3 regions of the Actinoplanes sp. G11-F43 genome follow, and region 3 is predicted to be linked to each of the others. Evidence: riboswitches for the same ligand, from Rfam matches in the RefSeq annotation. Region 3 holds a riboswitch; each other region holds the start of a gene.
What was found. Region 3 has a riboswitch for cobalamin ahead of cobN (cobaltochelatase subunit CobN). Riboswitches for the same ligand answer to the same signal wherever they lie in the genome.
Positions count from the first base shown of each region.

Region 1: another riboswitch for cobalamin. It lies ahead of ACQ0O7_RS23395 (VWA domain-containing protein); the one in region 3 lies ahead of cobN (cobaltochelatase subunit CobN).
Region 2: another riboswitch for cobalamin. It lies ahead of ACQ0O7_RS09875 (hypothetical protein); the one in region 3 lies ahead of cobN (cobaltochelatase subunit CobN).

Region 1 covers NZ_JBNZCE010000019.1:79,255-87,142, reverse strand. The annotation lists gene cobO (cob(I)yrinic acid a,c-diamide adenosyltransferase) at 1-435, opposite strand, end outside; gene ACQ0O7_RS23395 (VWA domain-containing protein) at 1,319-3,640, opposite strand; cobalamin riboswitch at 3,675-3,797, opposite strand; gene ACQ0O7_RS23390 (gluconokinase) at 3,841-5,400, opposite strand; gene ACQ0O7_RS23385 (citrate synthase) at 5,501-6,784, opposite strand; gene ACQ0O7_RS23380 (universal stress protein) at 6,957-7,736, shown strand; gene ACQ0O7_RS23375 (EAL domain-containing protein) at 7,795-7,888, shown strand, end outside.
Region 2 covers NZ_JBNZCE010000008.1:152,650-160,537, forward strand. The annotation lists gene ACQ0O7_RS09850 (PP2C family protein-serine/threonine phosphatase) at 1-943, shown strand, start outside; gene ACQ0O7_RS09855 (STAS domain-containing protein) at 1,083-1,361, opposite strand; gene ACQ0O7_RS09860 (ABC transporter substrate-binding protein) at 1,478-2,539, opposite strand; gene ACQ0O7_RS09865 (ABC transporter ATP-binding protein) at 2,536-3,342, opposite strand; gene ACQ0O7_RS09870 (FecCD family ABC transporter permease) at 3,339-4,370, opposite strand; gene ACQ0O7_RS09875 (hypothetical protein) at 4,367-5,107, opposite strand; cobalamin riboswitch at 5,152-5,337, opposite strand; gene ACQ0O7_RS09880 (ABC transporter ATP-binding protein) at 5,650-7,386, opposite strand; gene ACQ0O7_RS09885 (ABC transporter ATP-binding protein) at 7,383-7,888, opposite strand, start outside.
Region 3 covers NZ_JBNZCE010000017.1:184,658-192,545, reverse strand. The annotation lists gene ACQ0O7_RS19685 (precorrin-2 C(20)-methyltransferase) at 1-587, opposite strand, end outside; gene ACQ0O7_RS19680 (precorrin-8X methylmutase) at 801-1,418, opposite strand; gene ACQ0O7_RS19675 (precorrin-3B synthase) at 1,422-3,011, opposite strand; cobalamin riboswitch at 3,123-3,243, shown strand; gene cobN (cobaltochelatase subunit CobN) at 3,279-6,818, shown strand; gene ACQ0O7_RS19665 (GNAT family N-acetyltransferase) at 7,089-7,625, shown strand.

The DNA.
Region 1 (7,888 bases), on a different contig from region 3:
GTCGGCGACATCCACCCAACCCCATTTCATCGGATAGGTGAACTCGTCCAGCACATAGAACTTGAACGATTCCGCAGCCAGATCCCGCTTGATCTGTGCCCACCCCTCGGCGGCCTCCGCGGCATGATCCCGCTCGGTGCCGGCCCGCTGGATCCAGGACCAGCCCTCACCCATCTTGTGCCAGGTCACCGGGGTCGGGCCGTGCTCGCCGAGCGCCTTCAGCGCGGCCTCCTCCCCCACCTTCCACTTCTCCGACTTCACGAACTGGAAAACGCCGATCGGCCAGCCCGCACTCCACGCCCGCAACGCCATTCCGAACGCCGCCGTCGACTTCCCCTTGCCGGCCCCGGTGTGCACCGCGAAAACCGCCTGCCGGCGCCGCTGCCGGGTGGTCAGCCCGTCATTCGGCACACTCGTCACTTTCCCTTGCGGCACGTCGCCTCCCCTTTCCTCACCGTTTCAACAACCCTTTTCCGGTACGCCGTAGGGGCCCCGCCGAAGTCGTCCCGCCCCACGTCGACCGGCGACCGAACTCGGCGCGGCTCCCGCCACGCACTCCCCGGCGGCCCACACCGTCCTCCGGCCCCGCCACGCCCCCCACTCCGTAGTCCCACCACTCCGGACACCCACTGCTCTGGACACCCACTGCTCCGGACACCCGCCGCTCCGGACACCCGCCACTCTGGAATCCCACCGTTCCAGACACCCACTGCTCTCCCGCCGCTCGAACACCTATCGCCCCGGACGCCCGCCGCTCCGGGCAATCCCGGCGATTCCGGCGATTCCGAGGCCACCGGCTATCCCGAGACCCCCTGCTAACCCCGGTCACCATCTCGCCCTGGGCAATAGCCCCCAGACCCCGAGCAGCCCCGCCGGCACCCGGCACCCGCGCACGGACGACGATCGTTTGCCGGCGTCGGCGCCCACCGCCCGGCAGGCACTCACGATCGGGAGAACGTGCGCTCGGTGCGGGCCGGCGCCACCGGTGATCGGACACAAACCGCTACCGAACGCGTCCGCCCGGCGAATCCCGCCGACAGCAACCACCGGCACGACCCCACGGGCGAACGCATCCGCCCACCGATTCCCTCTTACCGCAACCACCGGCACGACCCCGCTGGCGTGGCTCGGTGGCGGAGGCGGTCGCGGCACCACAGATCGGCGTCTTCCAGCGAGTTCCCGGGTAACGGGCCGCCAGGCCGGTTCTCCAGAAGTGTCCGACGCTTGGTCTTCCCACCGGGACGCGTGATCCAGGACGAACCGGCGGAGGGGATCCGCCGGACGGCGAGCGGTGTTGCGGGCCGGCCGGGTGCCGGTGTCACGCAGCGTGCCGGTAGGCGCGATCGGTGACGGGCGCGGTCTCCGGGCCGGACGGCTGCGACGGGCGGTTGCGGACCGTGGTGGCCTGGAGCTGCTCCAAGGGCATGATCTCGGCGCGCAGGGCGGCGGCCAGTTTGCGGGCCAGGCCCAGGCGGATCGGGCCCGATTCGCAGTCGACGACCACGCTCGCCACCCCGGACAGGGCCGGGACCAGGCGCATCGGGTCGGGGCCGCTGGTGGAACGGCCGTCGGTGACCAGCACCAGCAACGGGCGGCGGCGGGGGTCGCGGCGGCGTTCGGTGGCGATCGTGGCGACCGCGGCTTTCAAACCGGCGGCCAGCGGGGTGCGGCCACCGGTGCGCAGGGCGGCCAGCCGCTGGACGCCGACCTCGTGGCTGGAGGTCGGCGGCAGCACGACGTCGGCCTCACTGCCCCGGAAGGTGATCATCCCGATCCGGTCCCGCCGCTGGTAGGCGTCGCGCAGTAGGGACAGCACCGCCGTCTTGACCAGTGTCATCCGCTTCCGGGCGGCCATCGATCCGGAGGCGTCGACCACGAAGAGCACCAGGTTGGCCTCCCGCCCGACATGAACCGACTCCCGCACGTCCCGCGGCAGCACCCGGACGGGCCCGCCACCGCCCGGCCCGAAGCCGCCACCCGCGCGAGGTGATCCGGCCGGAGCCGGGCCCGCGCCGTCGACCACGGGCGGCGGGAGGGCGGGGAGCGGGGCGACGGCGATGTCGTCACCGGACAGCGCGGCCGGGACAACGGCGTCCAAGACGGTCCGGTCCACGGCGGCCCCGCCCAAAGCGGCCCGGTCCAGGGCGATCCGGTCCAGGGCGGCCCGGAGGGTGGCGAACAGGTGTGGGGCGCCGGCCAGTTTGCCCTGCGGCTGGCGGCTTCCGACCACCCGGCCACGGCGGGCGAAAGCCGGGGAACGACGGCCGGTGTGGCCGCCCTCGCCGCGGGCCGCGATGCGCAGGGTGCGGGTGCGGTAGGCGGTGCCCGCCGTGGCCACCGCTCCGGCGGGCCGGCCGTCCGGGGACGGCGTGGAGTCGGAGGCGCCGGCGGGAGAGGCATCGCCGGCCGCTAAGGGGGGACCGGAGGGAGGCTGCGGGGCCGGGCTCTCCCCCGTACCGCCGAGGGTGTCTGATGGACCGGAACCGTCGGGCGGACCGTCACCACCGCCGGGACCCGCACCACCACCGGGACCATCGTCGTCGGGGTCGTCGCCGGAGGAGGGATCGGGCGGACCGGCGGCATCGGAGGCGTCCGGGGAATCGGCGGCGCGATCCTCCTGGGCCTGGCGTTCGGCTTCGGCGAGGGCCTCGTCCAGCTTCTCCTCGTCGGTGCCGGGCGGGTCGAGGGGGTCGGTGCGGCGGCGGTGGGGCAGCGCCAGCCGGGCCGCGTCACGGACGTCGTCGGCGGTGACCCGGTCGCGGCCGTGCCAGGCGGCCAGGGCGACGGCGCAGCGGGCGACCACGATGTCGGCGCGCATGCCGTCCACCCCGTAGGCCAGGCAGACCCGGGCGATCCGGTCGAGTTCGGTGTCGGGCAGCGTCACCGACGGGAGCTGGGCGCGGGCGGCGGCGATCCGGGCCGCACACTCCTGTTCGGCCTCGGCGAACCGGGCCGCGAACCCGTCCGGATCGGCCTCGTAGGCGAGCCGCCGCCGGACCACCTCGGCGCGCTGGCGGGCGTCGCGGGGCGCGGCGACGTTGACGACCAGGCCGAACCGGTCGACCAGCTGGGGGCGGGGTTCGCCCTCCTCCGGGTTCATCGTGCCGACGAGCAGGAACCGGGCGGCGTGCTTGACCGACACCCCGTCGCGCTCGACGTGGGCGCGGCCCATCGCGGCGGCGTCCAGGAGCAGGTCGACCAGGTGGTCGGGGAGCAGGTTGACCTCGTCGACGTAGAGGACACCCCGGTGGGCGGCGGCGAGGAGGCCGGGCTCGTACGCCTTGACCCCGTCGCTGAGCGCGCGCTGCAGGTCGAGGGTGCCGACGACCCGGTCCTCGGTGGCGCCGACGGGGAGTTCGACCAGGCTCGCGGGCCGGGACGCGGACGGGCCTCCGGGGGTGTGCGGGCCGTCGGGGCAGCCGGGGTCGGGTGCGGCCGGGTCGCAGGCGAACCGGCAGCCGTGCACCACGTCGACGGAGGGCAGCAGCCCGGCGAGGGCGCGGACCACGGTGCTCTTGGCGGTGCCTTTCTCGCCGCGGACGAGCACACCGCCGACGGCCGGGGAGACCGAGGTGAGGAGCAGGGCCAGTCGGAGGTCGTCGAGGCCCACCACGGCCGAGAACGGGTACGGAGTCGTCACCAGGGTCCCTTCCGGCGGGTGTCCACGCCCGCTCGTCGGTTGTCGCGAGCGGCCGGAGTCTCCTGACTCCCGGTTCACCGAGGTGAGCCGGTCACAGTGGCGGGACCGTCCCGGACTCGCACCGGGTTCCTCCGCTACCGCTCACCGGCCACTCTTCCCGACCGCCGATCGGCCCGTCAACGCGGGCTCCACCACAGCGGTCAGGAACGGACTGCCTTCTCGGTACCGGGCAGCGGTTCCGGCGCGATCCGGTCGAGTTCGGTCACCACGTCCAGGACGGCGAGCGCACTCTTCTCCACCAGTGGCCGCAACCGCCGGTAGAGGCCGGCGTCGGCCGGGTCGGGCCGGGTGGGCTCACCGGTGGGCACCATGGCGGCGGCCCGGTCGAGGTCGGGCAGTTCACCGAGGGCGTGCCGGGCGAGCAGGCAGGCGCCGAGCGCGGTGCCCTCGGGCACGTCGGCGACGGTGACCGGCAGGTCGAGGGCGGACGCCAGCACGCTGATCCACAGTTTCGAGGCGGCGGCCCCGCCGGTGGCACGGATCTCGGTGAGTGGCGCGCCTTCGGCGTCGAACGAGTCGCGGACCAGGGCGAGCTGCTGGCAGACGCCTTCGACGGCGGCGCGGACCAGTTGCGGGCGGCCGTGTTCGCGGCGCAGCCCGAGGTAGGCGCCGCGCATGCCGGGACGCCACCAGGGGGCGCGTTCGCCGAGAAGGTACGGCAGGCAGATGAGCCCGTCGCTGCCGGCCCGGACGGCGGCGGCCTCGTCCAGCAGCCGAGCGTCCCGGTCGTCGGCGTCCTCCCCGACGGAATCCGACGAATCGCCGACAAAAGCCGATCCGGCCCACCGCACCACCGACCCGGCGTTGTTCACCGCCCCACCGATCACCCACCGGTCCTCGGTGAGCGCGTAGCAGAACAACCGCCCCGCGGTGTCGCTGGTGGGAGCCCCCACCACGGTGCGCAGCGCCCCACTGGTCCCGAGCGAGATCGCCCCCACCCCGGCCGGGGTGGCGCCCACCCCGAGGTTGGCGAGCGGCCCGTCGGCGGCCCCGATGATCAGGGGTGTCGACGGCTCCAGACCGGCGGCCGCCGCCACCGAGGGGTCCAGGGTCAGGGCCTGTGTGGTGGGGACGACCTCGGCGAGCTGCTCCGGCCGTACCCCCGAAACGGTCAAAGCGTCTTGGTCCCACCGCCGTGCGTGGATGTCGTAGAGGCCGGTCCCCGAGGCGACCGACAGGTCGACGAGGAAGGGACCGCCGGCCAGCGCCGCGACGATCAGCTCCTTGACCCCGCCCCACCGTGGGGTGTCCCGCAGCGTCTCCGGATCCGAGTCGGCCCACCAGGCGAGCTTGGTGAGCGGGGACATCGGGTGGACCGGGGTCCCGGTGCGGGCCTGGAGTTCCTTGGCGTGCCCGTCGGCGACGATCCGCTCGCACTGCTCGGCGGCCCGGTTGTCGGCCCAGGTGATCACCGGCCCGAGTGGTTCGCCGGAGGCCTTCATCGGGACGAGGGCGTGCAGGAACGAGCTGAGGCTGACCGCGATCACCCGGTCGCCGTTGTCCCGGCAGGCGGCGGCCACGTCGGTGAGGGCGCGCAGGGCGGCGTCGACGAGGGCGGTGCTGTCGAGCTCGGCGCGGCCGGGGCCGGGGACGGCGAGCGGGTAGTGGACGCTGGTGAGGGCGCGGATCTCACCGGCCGGACCGGCGGCGATCCCCTTCGTCGAGGTCGTCCCGGTGTCGATGCCGATGACCACATCCATGTGTCTCTCCCCTTACCGTCGAACGCCAGACGCCCCACCGGACGATATCCGGCGAGGCGTCTGGCGAAACGGCAGAGGTGAATCGGAAAGGCGGAACGGATCAGCGCTGGTCGGCCGGAACGAAGTCGCGGACCGGGGACCCGGTGTAGATCTGCCGCGGGCGGCCGATCTTGTTGGCCGGGTCGACCATCATCTCGCGCCACTGGGCGATCCAGCCGGGGAGCCGGCCGATGGCGAAGAGGACGGTGAACATGTCGGTCGGGAACCCCATGGCCTTGTAGATCAGGCCGGTGTAGAAGTCCACGTTCGGGTACAGCTTGCGGGAGATGAAGTACTCGTCGGAGAGGGCGATCTCCTCGAGCTTGAACGCGATCTCCAGCAGCGGGTCCGGCTTGTCCAGGGTGGAGAGCATCTCCTGGGCGGCCTTCTTCACGATGGCGGCGCGCGGGTCGTAGTTCTTGTAGACCCGGTGGCCGAAGCCCATCAGCTTGACGCCTTTTTCCTTGTTCTTCACTCGCGTGACGAACGAGTTGACGTCTCCGCCGTCCTTGCGGATCTGCTCCAGCATCTCCAGGACCGCCGCGTTGGCACCGCCGTGCAGCGGGCCGGAGAGGGCGCCGATGCCGGCCGAGACCGACGCGAACAGGTTGGCCTGCGCCGACCCGACCAGGCGCACCGACGAGGTCGAGCAGTTCTGCTCGTGGTCGGCGTGCAGGATGAACAGCATGTCCAGGATCTTGGCGACCTTGGGGTCGACGTCGTACTGGACGGTCGGCAGACCGAAGGTCAGGCGCAGGAAGTTCTCGACGTAGTCGAGGGAGTTGTCCGGGTACGGCAGAGGGTGGCCGATGGACTTCTTGTAGGTGTACGCCGCGATCGTCGGAAGTTTCGCCATCAGGCGGATCGCGGAGATGTCGACCTGCTCGGAGTCGAGCGGGTCGAGCGCGTCCTGGTAGAACGTCGACAGCGCGGTGACCGCCGACGACAGCACCGACATCGGGTGCGCGTTACGCGGGAAGCTGGAGAAGAACGTGCGCATCTCCTCCTGCAGCAGCGTGTGCACCCGGATCTTGTCGGCGAAGTCACGCAGCTGCGCCGGGGTGGGCAGCTCACCGTTCATCAGCAGGTAGGACACCTCGAGGAAGGTGCTCTTCTCCGCGAGCTGCTCGATCGGATAGCCGCGGTAGCGCAGAATGCCCTGGTCACCGTCGATGTAAGTGATCGCCGAGGTGGTCGACGCCGTGTTCACGAAACCCTGGTCGAGGGTGACGTAACCGGTCTCCTTCAGCAGAGCACTGACGTCGATGCCGCCCGGACCGTCGACGGCCTTCTTGACTGCCATCGACAACTGACCACCGGGGTGGTCGAGCTTGACATCCGTCATGTATTTCCCTCACTTCACCGGCAGATGTCCCAAATATTTTGCCGTTCACCGTAAACCCTCAACCTGAATGGGTCATCAGGTGGCTGGCTGTTGAGGCATTGGTCACCAGTACGTATGGGTCGTTGCGCCATAGACAATGGTCGGTATATTGCGACTCTGTTACGGAGGCCCTATGCACATCGTCGTGGGAGTCGGCCGGATCCCCGCCGACACGGCCGCGATCCGGTTCGCCGCGCGGGAGGCCTCGTCCCGCGGACGCGTGGTGCGGGTGGTGCACGCCTTCGCCGGTCCCGCCGACGCCGGTTACGGCCCGGCACGCCGGCTCGCCTCCCGGATGGTCGACGAGGCGGTCGCCATCGCCCAGCGTTCCACACCCGGCGCCGGCGCGCGCGGTCAACTGGTGGATGGCCCGCCCGGGCGTGTCCTGCCGGCGCTCAGCCGCCAGGCCGAACTGCTGGTGGTGGGCGGTCTGCGGCCGGATCTGGTGACCCGTTCCCAGTGCCCGGTGGCGGTGGCCCGGGTGCAGAGCACCCCGTCCGGCCCGGTGACGGCGGCGGTCGACGCCTCGCCGTGGGCGGTGCCGGTGCTGCGGTTCGCGGCCGCGGCGGCGGCCCGCCGGGAGGTGGCCCTGCACGTGCTGCACGTGACCGGGCCGGGCCGGGAGACCGGCGGCGCGCGGCTGCTCGACGAGGTGCTGGCGCAGGTCCCGGAGGCGGCCGGGGCGCGCCGCCGGGTGGTGGCCGGGATCCCGGCGTCGGCGCTGATCACCGCTTCCCGGCGGGCCGGGCTGCTGGTGCTGGGGCCGCGGTCGACGGCCCCGGCGGGCCGGCTCGGGTCGGTCGCCACCGAGGTGGTGCGGTTCGGCGCGTGCCCGGCGGTCCTGGTGTCCGGGGCCCGGATCCCGGCCCGCCGGGTGGCCCGGCAGCTTCCGGGAAGCCCGGTAACCCACTGACCGAATTGCTACCGTTGGCCCATCTATTGATCTTCGGGCCGTACGGGAGGAATGCCCGGTGCGTTCCGTACACCCCCGCCGCTGGTGGCAGATCATCGCCGCCGCCGGCCTCGTCGTCACGGTCACCTACGCGGCGGTCCCGGAGTCGGTGG
Region 2 (7,888 bases), on a different contig from region 3:
GATCGCCCCGGACGCGGCGGCCACCTTCGACACGATGGGCTGGCAGTCCGCGGCCAGTGTGCCGCTGCCCGGACCGGACGGCACGGTCGGGGCGCTGACCTTCGTCTGGAAGCAGCCGTACACCCTGGACGCCGCCGAGCAGGCCGTTCTCGCCGCCCTGGCCGGTTATGTGGCGCAGGCGCTGCACCGGGCCGACCATCTGTCGTCCCGGGAGAACGTGTCCCGGGTGCTGCAGCGGGCGATGCTGACCGACCTGCCCGACGCGGCGCCGTTCCAGATCGCCGCCCGCTACGACCCGGCCGCCCGCAGCGAACAGGTCGGCGGGGACTGGTACGACGCGGTCCGGCTCGGCCCCGAACGGCTGGCCCTGGTCATCGGCGACGTCACCGGCCACGACATGCGGGCCGCCGCCCGGATGGGCCGGCTGCGCAGCAAGCTGCGGCTTCTGCTGGTCGATCGCGAGGAGTCCCCGGCCGAGCTGCTGCACCGTCTGGACACGGCCGGGTGGATGCTCGGCGACCCGGTCACCGCCACCGTGGTGCTGGCCGATCTGCACCCGGATCCGGTCGGCGCCGGGTACCGGCTGCGCTGGTCGACCGCCGGGCATCCCAGTCCGCTCCTGATCACCGAGGCCGGTGTTCGTGAGCTGACCGGCCGGAATCCGCTGCTCGGTCTGCGGCGGGAGGTGCCGCGCACCGGTCACAGCCGTCCGCTGCCACCCGGATCGACCGTGCTGTTCTACACCGACGGGCTCATCGAGACCCGGGGTCGGGCCTTCGGCGACCGGGAGCGGGATCTCCGGGAGACGCTCGGCGCACACGCGGGCACGCCGTTGCCGCAGCTGCTGGACCTGCTCTACACCCGGTTCGCGGGCACCGACCACGAGGACGACGTCGCCATGCTCGCGGTCCGGATCCCGCCGTCGCGCAAAACCGGACAGTGAGTGTGATTGATCCCCTCCCGATGGGGCATGGTCTCTTCACGACACCGTCCGGGTTCGTGCGGCAGACGATCCCCGTGCCCGGCCGCGACCGATGAGAGCCCCTCGCCTCAGGCAGGGGCTTTCATCGTGTGCCGGTTTCTCATCGCGTGCCGTCACTGAGCACCTGCCACACTCCGGCCACCTCGAAGGTGCGGCGGACCATGCCCCGCGGCGCGGCCACCCGCATCGCGACCGCGCTCTCCCCCGCGCTGTGCCGGGCCCGCATCAGCGCGCCGATGCCGGTCGAGTCACAGAACGCGACCTCGGAGAAGTCCACGTCGACCGTACGCACCCCGGGTGTCGCGGCGGTCGAGGCGATCGCGTCGTACAGCTGCTCGGCGGTGGCCAGATCGACCTCACCGGCCACCGCGAGACGCACGACGCCGTCACCACCGACAGCCGAACGGATCGTCAACGCTCCCTCAGGGGACATCTGCTGTGGCCGGCCTCTCCGTCGTGTACGACAGTTCTACCGCACCCCGGCCGGAATCCGGGTCAGCGGAGCCAGGCGTTGCCGGGCAGTTCGGTGAGCCGGGTGATGTCGAGGGTGGGGGCGATCCCGGCCGACGGGGCGAGACCGAAGTGTTCCACCGACCGGCGGACCCACTCGGCGGCGTCGATGTTGAGAGGGCCGGACACCCACAGGGCGTACGGCAGGTTCACGAACCGCTCCTCCTTGACCGCCGTCAGGTCGCGGGACGCCGGGTTGGCCTTCAGCGTGTCCACCTTCTGCTGGTAGGTCTGGCCGGGGTAGTCGACGAAGTAGATGACGTCCGGGTCGGAGGCGGCCAGGCGCTCCCAGCCCACCTCGGTCCAGGTGTCCTCGACGTCGGCGGTGGCGTTGACGACTCCGGCCGCGTCGAAGATCGCCTGCGGGCCGCCGAACGAGCCGGAGGTGAAGATGGCGTCACCACCGGAGTCGAACAGGAACGCGGTCGGGGTCCGCGTGCCCTTCGGCGCCGCGGTCAGCGCCGCCCGCCGCTTGTCGATGTCGGCGACCACGGTGTCGGCGGTCGGGCGGTGGCCGGTCAGGTCGCCGATGTTGCGCAGGTCGGTGGTGAGCGCGGTCCAGGCGTCCATCGTGCCGCGGGCGCCGTCGTCCTGCTTGCAGGTCTCACTGAGCAGATATGTCTTGATGCCGTGCGTGGTCAGGTCCTCGGGCATCAGGTTGCGGGACTCGCTGAAGCCGTAGCCGTACCCGGCGAACATCATCTCCGGTTTGACCGCCAGGACGTTCTCCAGCGTGGGGTGCTGGTCGCCGACGGCCTTCAGGTCACCGACGCGCAGGTCCGGGTAGGCGAGTTCGAGCACCGCCTGGTCCTGATCCATGCCGGTCACGGCGACCAGCTGGTCGCGGGCGCCGGCGGCCAGGACGATGGAGATGATGCCGCCGTCGTACGCGTACAGCCGGCTGATGGGTTCGTCCACACCGACGTCCTGCCCGCAGTTCTGCACGGTGATCGCCCCGGCGGTGGCCTCACCGGTGGGGGACGGGCTGGAGCAGGCGGTCAGGACGGTCAGGGTGAGTGCCAGCGTGACGCCGGTTCGGATGGTCATGAGTCCTCTCGGGGGTGAATGAGCAGGTGGGACTGGTCGAGGGTGGGATGCGGCACCTGCACCGAGCCGACCCCGAAGTGGGTGGCCACCCGGCGGGTGCTGAGGACCTCGGCGGGCGTGCCGAACGCGACGATGCCGGCCGGGTCGATGGCCCGGTCGGCGCCGGGCGGCCAGCCGACGACGGCGAGCAGGTCGAAGAACCGCAACGCCAGATCCAGGTCGTGGATGGTGGCGACCAGGGTGCGGGCCCGGGCGGCGAACACGTCCAGCAGGTCGAGCTGCCAGGCCACGTCGAGGTGGTTGGTCGGCTCGTCGAGCAGCATGATCGGGCATTGCTGGGCCAGGCCCCGGGCCAGCACCGCGCGCCGCCGCTCACCACCGGACAGCTGGTCGCAAGCGGTGTCGAACCGGCCGGCCAGCCCGACGGCGTCCAGCGCCTCACGGACGATCCGGTGCTCGGCACGGCTGTCACGGGACCAGGGCCGGGTCTGCGGCACCCGGCCGAGCGCGACCATCTCACCGACCCGCAGTTCCGGGGAGGTGACATCCTCCTGCGGTACGAAGGCCAGCCGGCGGGCACGCTCGCGGGCCGGGAGCCTGCGCAGGTCGACACCGTCCAGCAGGGCGCTGCCCGAACCCGGTGCCAGCACTCCGGCCAGCACCCGCAGCAGCGTCGACTTGCCGGCGCCGTTCACACCGACGATGCCCAGGCGTACGCCCTCCGGGATCGTCAGGTCGACATCGCGCAGGATCGTGCGGCCACCCAGCCGTGCCGAGACGCCGTCCAGGCGCAGCGCGGTCACCGGTCGCCGCCGAACCGGTACATGCCCCGCCCCATCAACAGCAGGAACAACGGCGCACCGAGCACCCCGGTGACCACCCCGAGCGGGATCTCCTGCGGGCGCACCGCCATCCGGGCGAGCACGTCCACCCAGATCAGGAACACCGCCCCGGCGACCGCCGCGACCGGCAGGACCACCCGGTGGCGGGCGCCGACGACCAGCCGCGCGGCATGCGGCACGATCAGGCCGACGAACCCGACGCCTCCACTGACCGCGACCAGCACACCGACAAGGACCGACAGGCCCACGAACAATGTCGTACGCATCCCGGCCACGTTGATCCCCAAGGACGCCGCCGTCTCCGGTCCGGCGGCCAGCGCGTCCAGCCAGCGATGCATCGCCAGCATCCCGGCCGTCAGGGCGGCCACCAGGATCGCCGGAATGATCAATTTTTCCCAGGACGCGCCGCCGACACTGCCGAGCATCCAGAACATCACCGAGTTCGCGGCCCGCGGGTCGGCGCTGAGGAAAACCAGCAGTGACGCGATCGCCGACAGCCCCGAGGAGAGCACCACACCGGACAGCACCAGCCGTAGCGGGGTCAGGCCGCCCTGGGCCATCGCGATCAGCCAGATCAGCAGGGCCGAGCCGACCGCTCCCAGCAGTGCGCCGCCGGAGACCGCGTAGACGCCGAGGCCCGCGAGCGCGCCGGTGGTGATGGCGGCGGTGGCGCCCACCGAGGCGCCGGAACTGATACCCAGCAGGTACGGGTCGGCCAGCGGATTACGGACCAGGGTCTGCATGCCGGCACCGGCTACCGCCAGTCCGGCGCCGACGGTCAGGGCCATCAGGGCCCGGGGCATCCGGAGTTCCCAGATGATCACGTCCCAGCGGCCGGGTGGGGTGCCGGTGAACCGGTCGGTCACGGCGCCGACCACCTCGGTCAGGGGGATTCGTTCGGAGCCGAAGGCCAGGGAGGCGATCGCGCTGGCCACCGCGCTCAGCAGTAGGGCGATCAGGAGCGGCCAGAAGGGCAGGCGTCGTTTCACGGGTGGGCTCTCCGGGTGCGTGCGCGCTGACGGCGGACCCGTTCGATGGGGTCCATTCGGGGGCAGGTATCGCAGAACGAACGTTCTGTCCCGAGGCGGATCAGGCAGCAGGTGGTCCGGGTCTGCAGCAGGACGTCACCGTCGGCGTCCAGCCTGATCAGAGCCCGCCCAGCGGTCTGCTCCAGCACGGCGATGATCGCGGCCCCGTCCCGTACGATCCCGGCACGGTCCGCCGGATCGGCCGCGGCGTAGAGGCGGGCGACGGCACCACCGAGCGAGGCGGCGGGCCCGCCCAGCGCGGTCGCCCGGGTGAGATTGGACGCGGCCAGAACCCCGTCCAGCAGCGGCGCGACATGATCAGCGACGGCCTGCCCGACCGCCGGCACCCCGGCGGGCGTGCCGCTCGCGGTGTGCCCGGCGGTGTGCCGGGCCGCGGTGTGCCGGGCCGCGGTGTGCCGGGCCGCGGTGTGCCGGGCCGCGGTGGTGGCCGCGTTCTCGTCGACGCGGACCTGCCAGTCCTCGTGACGCATCGACAGCAGCCGGCCGGTCCGGACCCACTCCGCCACGACGAGGGGCAGGACCTTGCCGCAGTAGTGCTGCAGACAGCAGGCGGCACCGGGCGCGGCATGCCGGGTCCCGAGCCAGGAACTGTAGGCCGCGACAGCACCCGCCCACCACCGCGGATCACACAGCTCTACTGCCGAAACGTAGCCGTCGTCGGAGGGCGGCGAATCCAAGGCGGAAGCCTCTCGGGTCGGAGACCCTGGTCGCGAGAGCCCACTGACGAACACGTGAGCCGACAGGTCTTCGGACTCGGGGTCAGCCGGCGGCACGGCCTTCCCAGGAAGCGCCCGCTCCCCAGTGGCGTAGTCGTGCCGCCGTCGCCCTCACCGCTGCGCGCCAGTCCCGGAATCACACCGGAGTTCCCTGGCATCCATGGGATGCGGTCGACTCGTGCCGCACCCTAGCACGGCAAGATCCGCTGGACGAGGTGTCCTACCTTGTCGGAGTGAGCCTGCTTCTCGGCTGCTGGCCCGCTCGGGTCAATTCCCCGCGCGAGTGTCCACCTTCCAGCTCCACCCCAGCCGATCTTGGTGGATTTACCACCGAAAACGGTGGTAAATCCACCAAGGTCTCGGCTGGACGGGCCGCCCGCGTGAGCAATTGACCGCAAGTGATCAGGCGGCCAGGAGCAAGGCTCTACAAAGGTGGTAGATCATCCAAGATCGGTCGAGGCCGGGCCGGGAAACGGCCACTTGTGCGGGCGAGGGCCGGACGGTCAATGAACGGCCAGCTGGGCGCTGATCAGCTGGGCGTAGGGGCCGTTGGTGGCCAGTAGCTCCTCGTGGGTGCCGGTTTCGGTCAGGCGGCCGTTGGACAGGACCGCCACCCGGTCGGCTGTGCGGATGGTGGACAGGCGGTGGGCGATGATCAGGGTGGTTCGGCCGGCGATGATTCCGGACATCGCCTCGGCCAGGACGCGCTCGGTCTCGGCGTCCAGGTTCGACACCGGCTCGTCCAGGACCAGCACCGGAGCGTCCGTCAGCAGTGCACGGGCCAGGGCGATCCGCTGGCGCTGACCACCGGACAACCGGGTGCCCCGCTCCCCCACCGTGGTTTCGTACCCTTCGGCGAGCCCCATCACGAACTCGTGGGCCCCAGCCGCCCGGGCCGCCGCCTCCAACTCCGCGATGGTGGCATCGGGCCGGGCCAGGCGCAGGTTCTCGGTGATCGTGCCGTGGAACAGATAGGGGTCCTGGGGCACGAACGCGACAAGCTCCCGCAACCGCTCCAACGGCAGATCGCGCAGATCGACCCCACCGATGCTGACCACGCCCCGGGACGGGTCCTGGAAGCGCAGCAGCAGGTGGGCGGTGGTGGACTTCCCGGCACCGGAATGCCCCACCAACGCCACACTGCCGCCGGAGGGGATGTCCAGATCGAGGCTGGACAGCGCGTACGGCAGATCATCGCCGTACCGGAAGGCCACGTCGCGGAAGGCGACCGCCGCGCCCGTCACGGCGGGCGGCGCGGTGGTGACGGACAAGACCGGGGACGGCAGGGCGAGTAGTTCGGCGACCCGGGCGGCGGCCGCGGCGGCCAGGTTGAGGTCCTTGGCGACTTCGGCGACGGTGGTGACCGGGGTGAACGAGAACGCGGCGAGCACCACGGCGACCGGGAACAGTGCCGGGTTCATCCGGCCGTCGGCGGTGAGCAGCGCGGTGGTGGCGAGCACGGCCAGGGTTCCGGCGGTGACCAGGGTGTCGATGGCGGCTTTCTCGACGCCGCCGCGGCCGGCGTGGGAGCGTTGCACGGCCCGCAGCCGGGCGACGGCGGCGGCGATCCGGTTCTGCTGGCGGCCGGTGGCGCCGAAGACGGCGAGTTCACGCAGGCCCTGGACGGCGTCGACGGTTTCGGCGGCCACGTCGGCGGCGGCCGCCTTGACCGCGTCGCCCTGGGTGCGGGCGCGCCGGGCCAGCCACATCGGCACGGTGGCCACCGCGAGCAGGACCGGCAGGACCACCAGCGGCAGTACGGGGTGGATCAGGCCGAGCGCGACCAGGGTGCTGAACGGCACGGTGACCGCGACGACCAGCGGGCTCAGTGTGTGGGCGAAGAACACTTCGAGGGCTTCCACGTCGGCGACCATGGCGGTGCCGAGGTCGCCGCTGCGGCGCCCGGCCAGGCCGGCGGGGGCGAGGCGTTCGAAGGCGGCGTGTACGCGGGTACGGGTGTCGGCGAGCGCCCGGAACGCCATCGTGTGGGACAGCGTGTTGTCCAGCCACGGGGTGATCGCCCGTAGTGGGATGAGCACCACCAGCAGCCAGAACCACGGCATCAGCGTGTCGGCGCCGGCGCCGGTGGCGACCAGGCCGACCAGGTAGGCGCCGACGGCCGCGCCGGCGATGGTGAGGAGCTGGTTGAGGGCGCCGGAGCCGATCGCGCTGGCCAGAAGCAGTCGGTGGGCGCGCAGCAGGAAAAGCATGGTACGCAGGCGTTTCACGGTTTCGGTCATGCCGCGTTACCTGTCTGAGCTACGGCTAGCCGACGGTAGGCACCACCGGATCTGGCCAACAGTTGATCGGGTGGGCCCTGTTCGGCCACCGTTCCGTCGTCGAGAACCACCATGTGGTCCGCGGTGCGCACGGTGGACAGCCGATGGGCGATGACCAGTGTGGTGCGCCGTCGCGCGAGCCGTGCCAGCGCTTCCTGGATGGTCGCCTCGTTGGCCGAGTCGATGGCCGAGGTGGCCTCGTCGAGGACCAGGATCGGCGCGTCCTTGAGCAGGGCGCGGGCGATCGCGATCCGCTGGCGTTCGCCGCCGGACAGCCGGGTGCCGCGTTCGCCGATCATCGTGTCGTATCCCTCGGGTAGTGCGGTGATGAAGTCGTGGGCGGCGGCGTCGCGGGCGGCTTGCCGGAGTGCCGTGTCGTCGGCGCCGGGCCGGGCGAGCAGCAGGTTGTCGCGGACGGTGCCGTGGAACAGGTAGGTGTCCTGGGAGACCACCGACACCAGGG
Region 3 (7,888 bases):
TCCCGGACCCCCTCGAAAGTACGGCCCAGCTTCATCACCGCCGCCGAATCGGTGCCCGCCAGACGGGCCGCCAGATCCTTCGGGTCCAGGGTGCCCGGCAGCACGGTGAGCACCTCGTCCCGCTCCATCAGCGGCCGCCCGAGAACCGCCGAGGCGGCACTCACCGAGGTCACCCCCGGCACGACGGTCGCCTCATAGCGCCCGGCCAGCCGCTTGTGCATGTGCATGTAGGAGCCGTAGAAGAACGGATCCCCCTCGGCCAGCACCACCACGTCCCGGCCGGCGTCCAGATGCGCGGCGAGCCGGGCAGCGGACTCGGCGTAGAACTCGTCGATCGCCCCCTGATAACCACCCGGGTGATCGGTGGTCTCGGTGGTGACCGGATAGATCAGGGCCTCCTCGATCTGCCCCGCACGCAGATAACCGGCCGCGATGGCCCGCGCGTTGCTGCGCCCGTGCCGGGCCGCGTGGTAGGCGATCACGTCGGCCGACCCGATCAGCCGTGCCGCCTTGACGGTCACCAGCTCCGGATCCCCCGGACCCAGCCCGACCCCGTACAGACGCCCGGCCTTACGCGTTTCTGTCATGCTCTTCCGCTCTATCCCACTGCTCTGTCCCGCCGCCGCTTCCACGGCCTGATCCCTTCACCCGGCCCGCGCCGCCCACTGCCATGCCGTGTCGCGCCGTCCCGTGTCGCGCCGCCCATCGCCCGGCTCGCGGCGCCCACTGACACGTCACGTCGCGGTGCCCGGACGGCCGGACCGGTCGTCATCGTCCTCGCCGGCGCCGTCCGGTCGTGGTCACTCCGCTTCGGAGGCGAGGGCGTTCACCGCGGCCGCGGTGATGGCGCTGCCGCCCCGGCGTCCGCGCACGATCAGATACTCCAGATCCGACTCGGCCAGCGCCTCCTTCGACTCGGCCGCACCGATGAACCCGACCGGGACACCGATCACCGCGGCCGGCCGGGGCGCGCCCGCCTCGACCATCTCCAGCAGCCGGAACAGTGCGGTGGGCGCGTTGCCGATCGCCACCACCGCGCCGCCGAGCCGGTCACCCCACAGGTCCAGGGCGGCTGCGCTCCGGGTGTTCCCGATCCGCGTCGCGAGCCCCGGAACCGCCGGATCCCGCAGCGTGCAGATCACCTCGTTGGCGGCCGGCAGCCGGGTCCGGGTCACCCCGGACGCCACCATCTCCGCGTCGCACAGGATCGGGGCGCCACCGAGCAGCGCCTTCCTGGCCGAGCTGACCACACCCGGACTGAACCGGACATCCTCCACCAGATCCACCATCCCGCAGGCGTGGATCATCCGAACCACCACCCGCGACACGTCCTCCGGCAGCCCCGACAGGTCCGCCTCGGCCCGGATGGTGGCGAACGACCGCCGGTAGATCTCCGCGCCGTCGCGCACGTACTCCATCTCTCAGGCCCTCCTAGCCACAGCCACCACGTCGGCCAGCCCCCAAGCCCGGGCGCCGGCCGTGACCGGTGCGGCTCCGCCGATCCGGGGCGATCCCGCCGCCGGAGTCGATGGCCCGACCAGTCCGCTTTCCCCGCCCACTCCGCGACCCTCGCCGCTCAGGTCCTCGTGCCCCCGGCCCGGCCCGCCGGTCTGGCCCGGCCCGTTGGGTGAGCCCGAACAATCGGAGGGAACAGAATCATCCTCCTGGTCCCTTTCGGTCACTCGGTGCGGCCCGGCTGGCTCGCGATGCCAGGTGGCGCGGTGACCACCGTCCGGGAGACGGGTGATCCGGTAGCCGTCCGGTGTGGCCTCGGCCAGGACATGCCGGCCGGCGGGACTGCCGCACGCACGGGCGCACCCGGCCCAGTGAACCGGCAGCCCGTCCACGAACCGAGCCGCCTCGGTGGCGTCCGCGCGCACGTCGGCGAGCGATCTGGCGCAACCGGGCCGCCCGGCGCACGCGGTCACTCCGGACCATGCCGAGCCGGGACTCACCGCGAGGCCGGCCGCGGCCAGGCGATCCGCCCACAACCGCACCGCCTCCGGCGGCAGACCGGTCACCACCACCCCACGCCAGGGCGTCACGACCAGGTCGGCGGCCTCCTCCAAAACCCGCAGCGGTACGCCGGACAACCGCCCCAACGGCACCAGCGCGGCGACCGCGACCAGCCCGTCCTCCTGACGAACCGCCCCGATCAGGTCACCCGGGTCGGCGGTGTCGACCGGAACCGCCACCTCCACCGGCACGGTCACCAGGCCCAGCTCGGCCACCACCCGCGCCGAGACCCGGGCCGGCCCGTCGCTCAGCTCCCGCAACCGCCACGCCGCCGCCCCGTCACCCCGCTGCTCGTCCCGCTCGGCCAGGAACGCGTGCGCCGCCGCGATCAGCACCCGCACCACCAGCCCGGACGCCACCCGCACCCCGGTGTCGTGCCCCCCGAACCGGATCGCGAACAGCTCACCGCCCGAACCCTCCACCGGATCCGCGGCGGACTCACCGCCCGAACCCCCCACCGGATCCGCGGCGGAAGGAGCCGCGATGGGAGTGGTCGTGGTGGGAGGGACCGCGTCGCGTGGGTGCGAGGCGTGGGGGGCCGCGACGAGTGGGACCGCGGCGACGTCGGCGGAGAGTGGGACCTGGCCGACGGCGAACAGGAACTTGCCCGGCAGTGACGGCAGGAGTGGATCGTCGAGGATCGCCCGGTCGAGCTCGGCCACCAGCGCGCGCACCGAAGCGGAGGGCAGGGGCGGGGCGGCGATGTTACGTACATTGTCGTGGGTTGTGGACGGCAGCAGCCCGGCCGACCGCAAGCGGGCCGCCAAGGTCGTCGCGTCGCCCGGGTCCAGGCCTCTGAGCTGGAGGTTGGCGCGGGAGGTCAGCTCCAGCGCGCCGTCCCCGAACTCCTCGGCCAGCTCGCGCAACGACCGCAGCTGAGCCCCGGACAGCATCCCGCCGGGCAGCCGCACCCGGGCCAGCATGCCGTCGGCCGCGGCATGCAGCCGGAGCGCGCCGGGGCAGGCGTCGGTCTCGGAGGTTCGACGGGGAGCCATGGCCCGGATACTACGGCCGCCCTCCGACACCTTTTCACCTTCGCCCGCCCTCGGGTCGGGAGCGTCACAGCACCGGGTTCGCCTTGACGCGGGACACCGGGTTCGCGGAAGGTTAAAGGCCTAACGAGCGGCGACGCCGCGGAGGAAGCCGGTGTGAGTCCGGCGCGGTCCCGCCACTGTCACCAGGGGTTTTCCCCCTGGGAGCCAGGAACTCCGGTCGCCACGATCCGTCTACCCGGGGCGCGGACCCCGAGGGGGAGCGCGCGCATGTTCCTGCTGCTGTCGACATCCGACACCGACCTGCTCAGTGCCCGGGCCAGCGGTTCCCCGTGGCGCCTGGCCAACCCGGCGCGCACCGGCGTCGCCGACCTGCCCGCCCTGCTCGACGGGGTTGACCTGGTCGTGGTGCGCATCCTCGGCGGGCGCCGGGCCTGGGAGGAGGGCCTGGACACGCTGCTCGCGGGCAGCGTGCCGGTGGTGGTCCTGGGCGGCGAGCAGGCACCCGACGCCGATCTGATGAAACTGTCCACGGTGCCCGCCGGGGTGGCCGCGGAGGCGCACGTCTATCTGGCGCAGGGCGGCTCGGACAACCTGGCGTCGCTGCACGACTTCCTCTCCGACACGGTGCTGCTGACCGGCAACGGGTTCGCGCCCGCCGTCGCCGCCCCGGAGTGGGGTCCGCTGCCCCGCGAGGCGGATGCCGCCGCCGGCCCGGTCACCGTCGCGGTGCTGTACTACCGGGCCCACCACATGGCCGGCAACACCGCCTTCGTCGAGGCGCTCAGCCGGGCGATCGAGGCGAAGGGCGCGCGGGCCCTGCCGATCTACACAGCGTCGCTGCGGACCGCGCCGCCCGAGCTGCTGGCCGAGCTGCGCAAGTCGGACGCCCTGGTGGTGACGGTGCTGGCGGCCGGTGGCACCAAGCCGGCCACGGTGGGCGCGGGCGGCGACGACGAGGCGTGGGACGTGGGTGTCCTCGCCGACCTGGACGTGCCGATCCTCCAGGGGCTGTGCCTGACCAGCTCACGGGCCGCCTGGGAGGCCAGCGACGACGGCCTGAGCCCGCTGGACGCGGCGACGCAGGTGGCGATCCCGGAGTTCGACGGGCGGATCATCACGGTGCCGTTCTCGTTCAAGGAGATCGACGAGGACGGGCTGTCGGTCTATGTGGCCGACCCGGAGCGGGCCGCCCGGGTGGCCGGGATCGCGGTGGCGCACGCCCGGCTGCGGCACGTGCCACCCGCCGAGCGGAAGATCGCGCTGATGCTGTCGGCCTATCCGACGAAGCACTCGCGGATCGGCAACGCGGTCGGCCTGGACACCCCGGCGTCGACGGTCGCGCTGCTAGCCGCGCTGGCCGACGAGGGCTACCGGATCGGCGACTTCGGCTCGTACGACGGTGACGGTCTGATCCACACCCTGATCGCGGCCGGCGGGCAGGACCCGGACTGGCTGACCGAGGAGCAGCTGGCCGGCAACCCGGTGCGGATCTCCGGCGAGCGTTACGAGGCGTGGTTCGCGACCCTGCCGGAGGACTTCCGGGAGAGCGTCCAGCAGCACTGGGGCCCGCCGCCCGGCGAGCTGTACACCGATCGCGGCGACATCGTGCTGGCCGCCCTCCGCGACGAGAACGTCGTGGTGATGGTGCAGCCGCCGCGCGGGTTCGGGGCCAACCCGGTCGCCATCTACCACGACCCCGACCTGCCGCCGAGCCACCACTACCTGGCCGCCTACCGCTGGCTGGCGGACGAGTTCGGCGCACACGCGGTGGTGCACGTCGGCAAGCACGGCAACCTGGAGTGGCTGCCCGGGAAGAACGTCGGCATGTCCGCTTCGGACGGCACCGACGCCGCGCTCGGCGACCTGCCGCTGATCTACCCGTTCCTGGTCAACGACCCGGGCGAGGGCACCCAGGCCAAGCGCCGGGCGCACGCCACGCTCGTCGACCACCTGATCCCGCCGATGGCGCGGGCCGAGTCCTACGGCGACATCGCCCGGCTGGAGCAGCTGCTCGACGAGCACGCCAACATCGCGGCCCTCGACCCGGCCAAGCTGCCGGCCATCCGGGCCCAGATCTGGACCCTGATCCAGGCCGCCAAGATGGACCACGACCTCGGTCAGGCCAACCGGCCGGACGACGAGGAGTTCGACGACTTCATCATGCACATCGACGGATGGCTGTGTGAGGTCAAGGACGTGCAGATCCGCGACGGCCTGCACGTGCTCGGCGCGGCCCCGGCCGGTGAGGCCCGGATCAACCTGGTGCTGGCGATGCTGCGAGCCCGTCAGATGTGGGCCGGCAAGGTGGCCGCGCTGCCGGGTCTGCGCGAGGCGCTGGGCCTGCCCGAGGACGCCTCGACCGCCGAGACCGACGCCGTCGAGGAGCAGGCCCGGGCCCTGGTCACCGCGATGGAGGAGCGGGACTGGGCGGTCGACGGGATCGCCGGGCTGTCCGACGACGAGGACGTCGTCCGGGTGCTGGAGTTCGCGGCCACCGAGGTGGTGCCGCGGCTGGCCCGGACCACCGACGAGCTGACCCACGTGCTGCACGCTCTGAACGGCGGCTATGTGCCGGCCGGGCCCAGCGGCTCCCCGCTGCGCGGCCTGATCAACGTGCTGCCGACCGGCCGCAACTTCTACTCGGTAGACCCGAAGGCCATTCCGAGCCAGCTCGCCTGGGAGACCGGGCAGGCGATGGCCGAGTCGCTGCTCAACCGGTACCGGACCGACTACGGCGACTGGCCCCGCTCGGTCGGCCTGTCCGCCTGGGGCACCAGCGCGATGCGCACCGCCGGCGACGACATCGCCGAGATCCTGGCGCTGATCGGGGTCCGGCCGATCTGGGACCCGGCGTCCCGGCGGGTCACCGGCCTGGAGCCGATCACCGCGGAGGAACTGGGCCGGCCGCGCGTCGACGTGACGGTCCGGATCTCCGGCTTCTTCCGGGACGCGTTCCCGCACGTGGTGGCACTGCTCGACGACGCGTTCCAGATGATCGCCGCGCTCGACGAGCCGGACAACTACGTGCGCGAGCACGCGCTGCGCGACCAGGACGAGCACGGCGACTGGCGGCGCGCTACCACCCGGATCTTCGGTTCCCGGCCTGGAGCGTACGGTGCGGGGATCCTGCCGTTGATCGACAGCCGGAACTGGCGGGACGACGCCGACCTCGCCGAGGTGTACGCGGTGTGGGGTGGCTTCGCCTACGGCCGCGGCCTGGACGGGGTGCCGGCCCGCCCCGACATGGAGAACGCGTACCGGCGCATCGACGTCGCCGCGAAGAACATCGACACCCGCGAGCACGACATCGCCGACTCCGACGACTACTTCCAGTACCACGGCGGCATGATCGCCACGGTGCGGGCGCTGTCCGGCAAGGCTCCGGCGGCGTACATCGGCGACTCCACCAACCCGGACCAGGCACGAACCCGCAGCCTGACCGAGGAGACCGCGCGCATCTTCCGGGCCCGGGTGGTGAACCCACGGTGGATCGCCGCGATGCGGCGGCACGGCTACAAGGGCGCCTTCGAACTGGCCGCGACGGTCGACTACCTGTTCGGGTACGACGCGACCGCCGGCGTGGTCACCGACTGGATGTACGAGCAGCTCGCCGCCAGTTACGTGCTCGACCCGGACAACCAGAAGTTCATGCGCCAGTCCAACCCGTGGGCCCTGCACGGCATCACCGAGCGCCTGCTGGAGGCCGCCGACCGCAACCTGTGGGAGGCGCCGGAGCCGGAGACGCTCGCCGCGCTCCAGCAGCTCTACCTGGAGACCGAGGGTGATCTGGAGGACGGCCAGTCCTGATGGCAGGCTGGGCGGATGTTCGTCAGACGTGAGCTGCCCAGCGACATCGACGCGATCCGGGCGGTGACGGCCGCGGCCTTCACCGCCCCGGTTTCCGGAGCCGTCTCGGAGCCTGGAGCAGCTCCGGAGCCCGAAGCCACCTCGGGTCCCGAAGTCGCGCCGGGTCCCGAAGTCGCGTCGGGTTCTGTAGCCGCGCCGGGTCCCGAAGTCGCGTCGGGTTCTGTAGCCGCGCTGGGTTCTGAAGTCGTGCCGGGTTCTGAAGTCGTGCCGGTGCCGGTCGAGGTTGGGCTGGTGGACCGGCTGCGGGCGGACGATGGCTGGATTCCGGCCCTCTCCCTGGTCGCCGTCGCCGATTGCGAGACGGCTGCTGATTTCGAGACGGCTGCCGATTTCGAGACGGCTGCCGAGAGCGGTACGGCCGCCGAGAGCGGGATGGTTGACGGTGGCGGGACGGCCGGCGCGGGTGCGGTGGTCGGCCACGTCGTCTGCAGCCGTGGGCGGGTCGGTGCGGTGCCCGCGCTCGGGCTGGGGCCGCTCAGCGTGCACCCGGATCATCAGCGCCGTGGTGTCGGCAAGGCGCTGATGCACGCGGTGCTCGGTGCGGCCGACGCGCTGAACGAGCCGATGGTGGTGCTGCTGGGTGATCCGGCGTACTACTCGCGGTTCGGGTTCCGGCTCGCCGCCGAGCACGGGATCGAGCCGCCGGTCGCCGATTGGGCGCCGTATTTCCAGGTCCGCACGCTGACCGCCTACGACCCGGAGATCCGCGGCACATTCGCCTACGCGGAGCCCTTCAACGACCTGTGACGATCAACAGGCGCTCAGGCGCCCAGACGCCGCGCCCAGGGCGAGCGGGTTTGGCCAGAGGGCGAGCCGGGGTGGCCAAAGGGCGAGCGGTGTGGCCAGGCGGGTGTGGCCAAAAGGGCGAGCCGGGGTGGCCAGGCGGATGTGGCCAGAGGGCGAGCCGGGGTGGCCAGGCGGGTGTGGCCAGAGGGCGAGCCGGGGTGGCCAGGGCGAGCGGGGCGGGCGATGCGACAGGCAGCGGGCAGGATGGACGGGCCGGTCGCGGC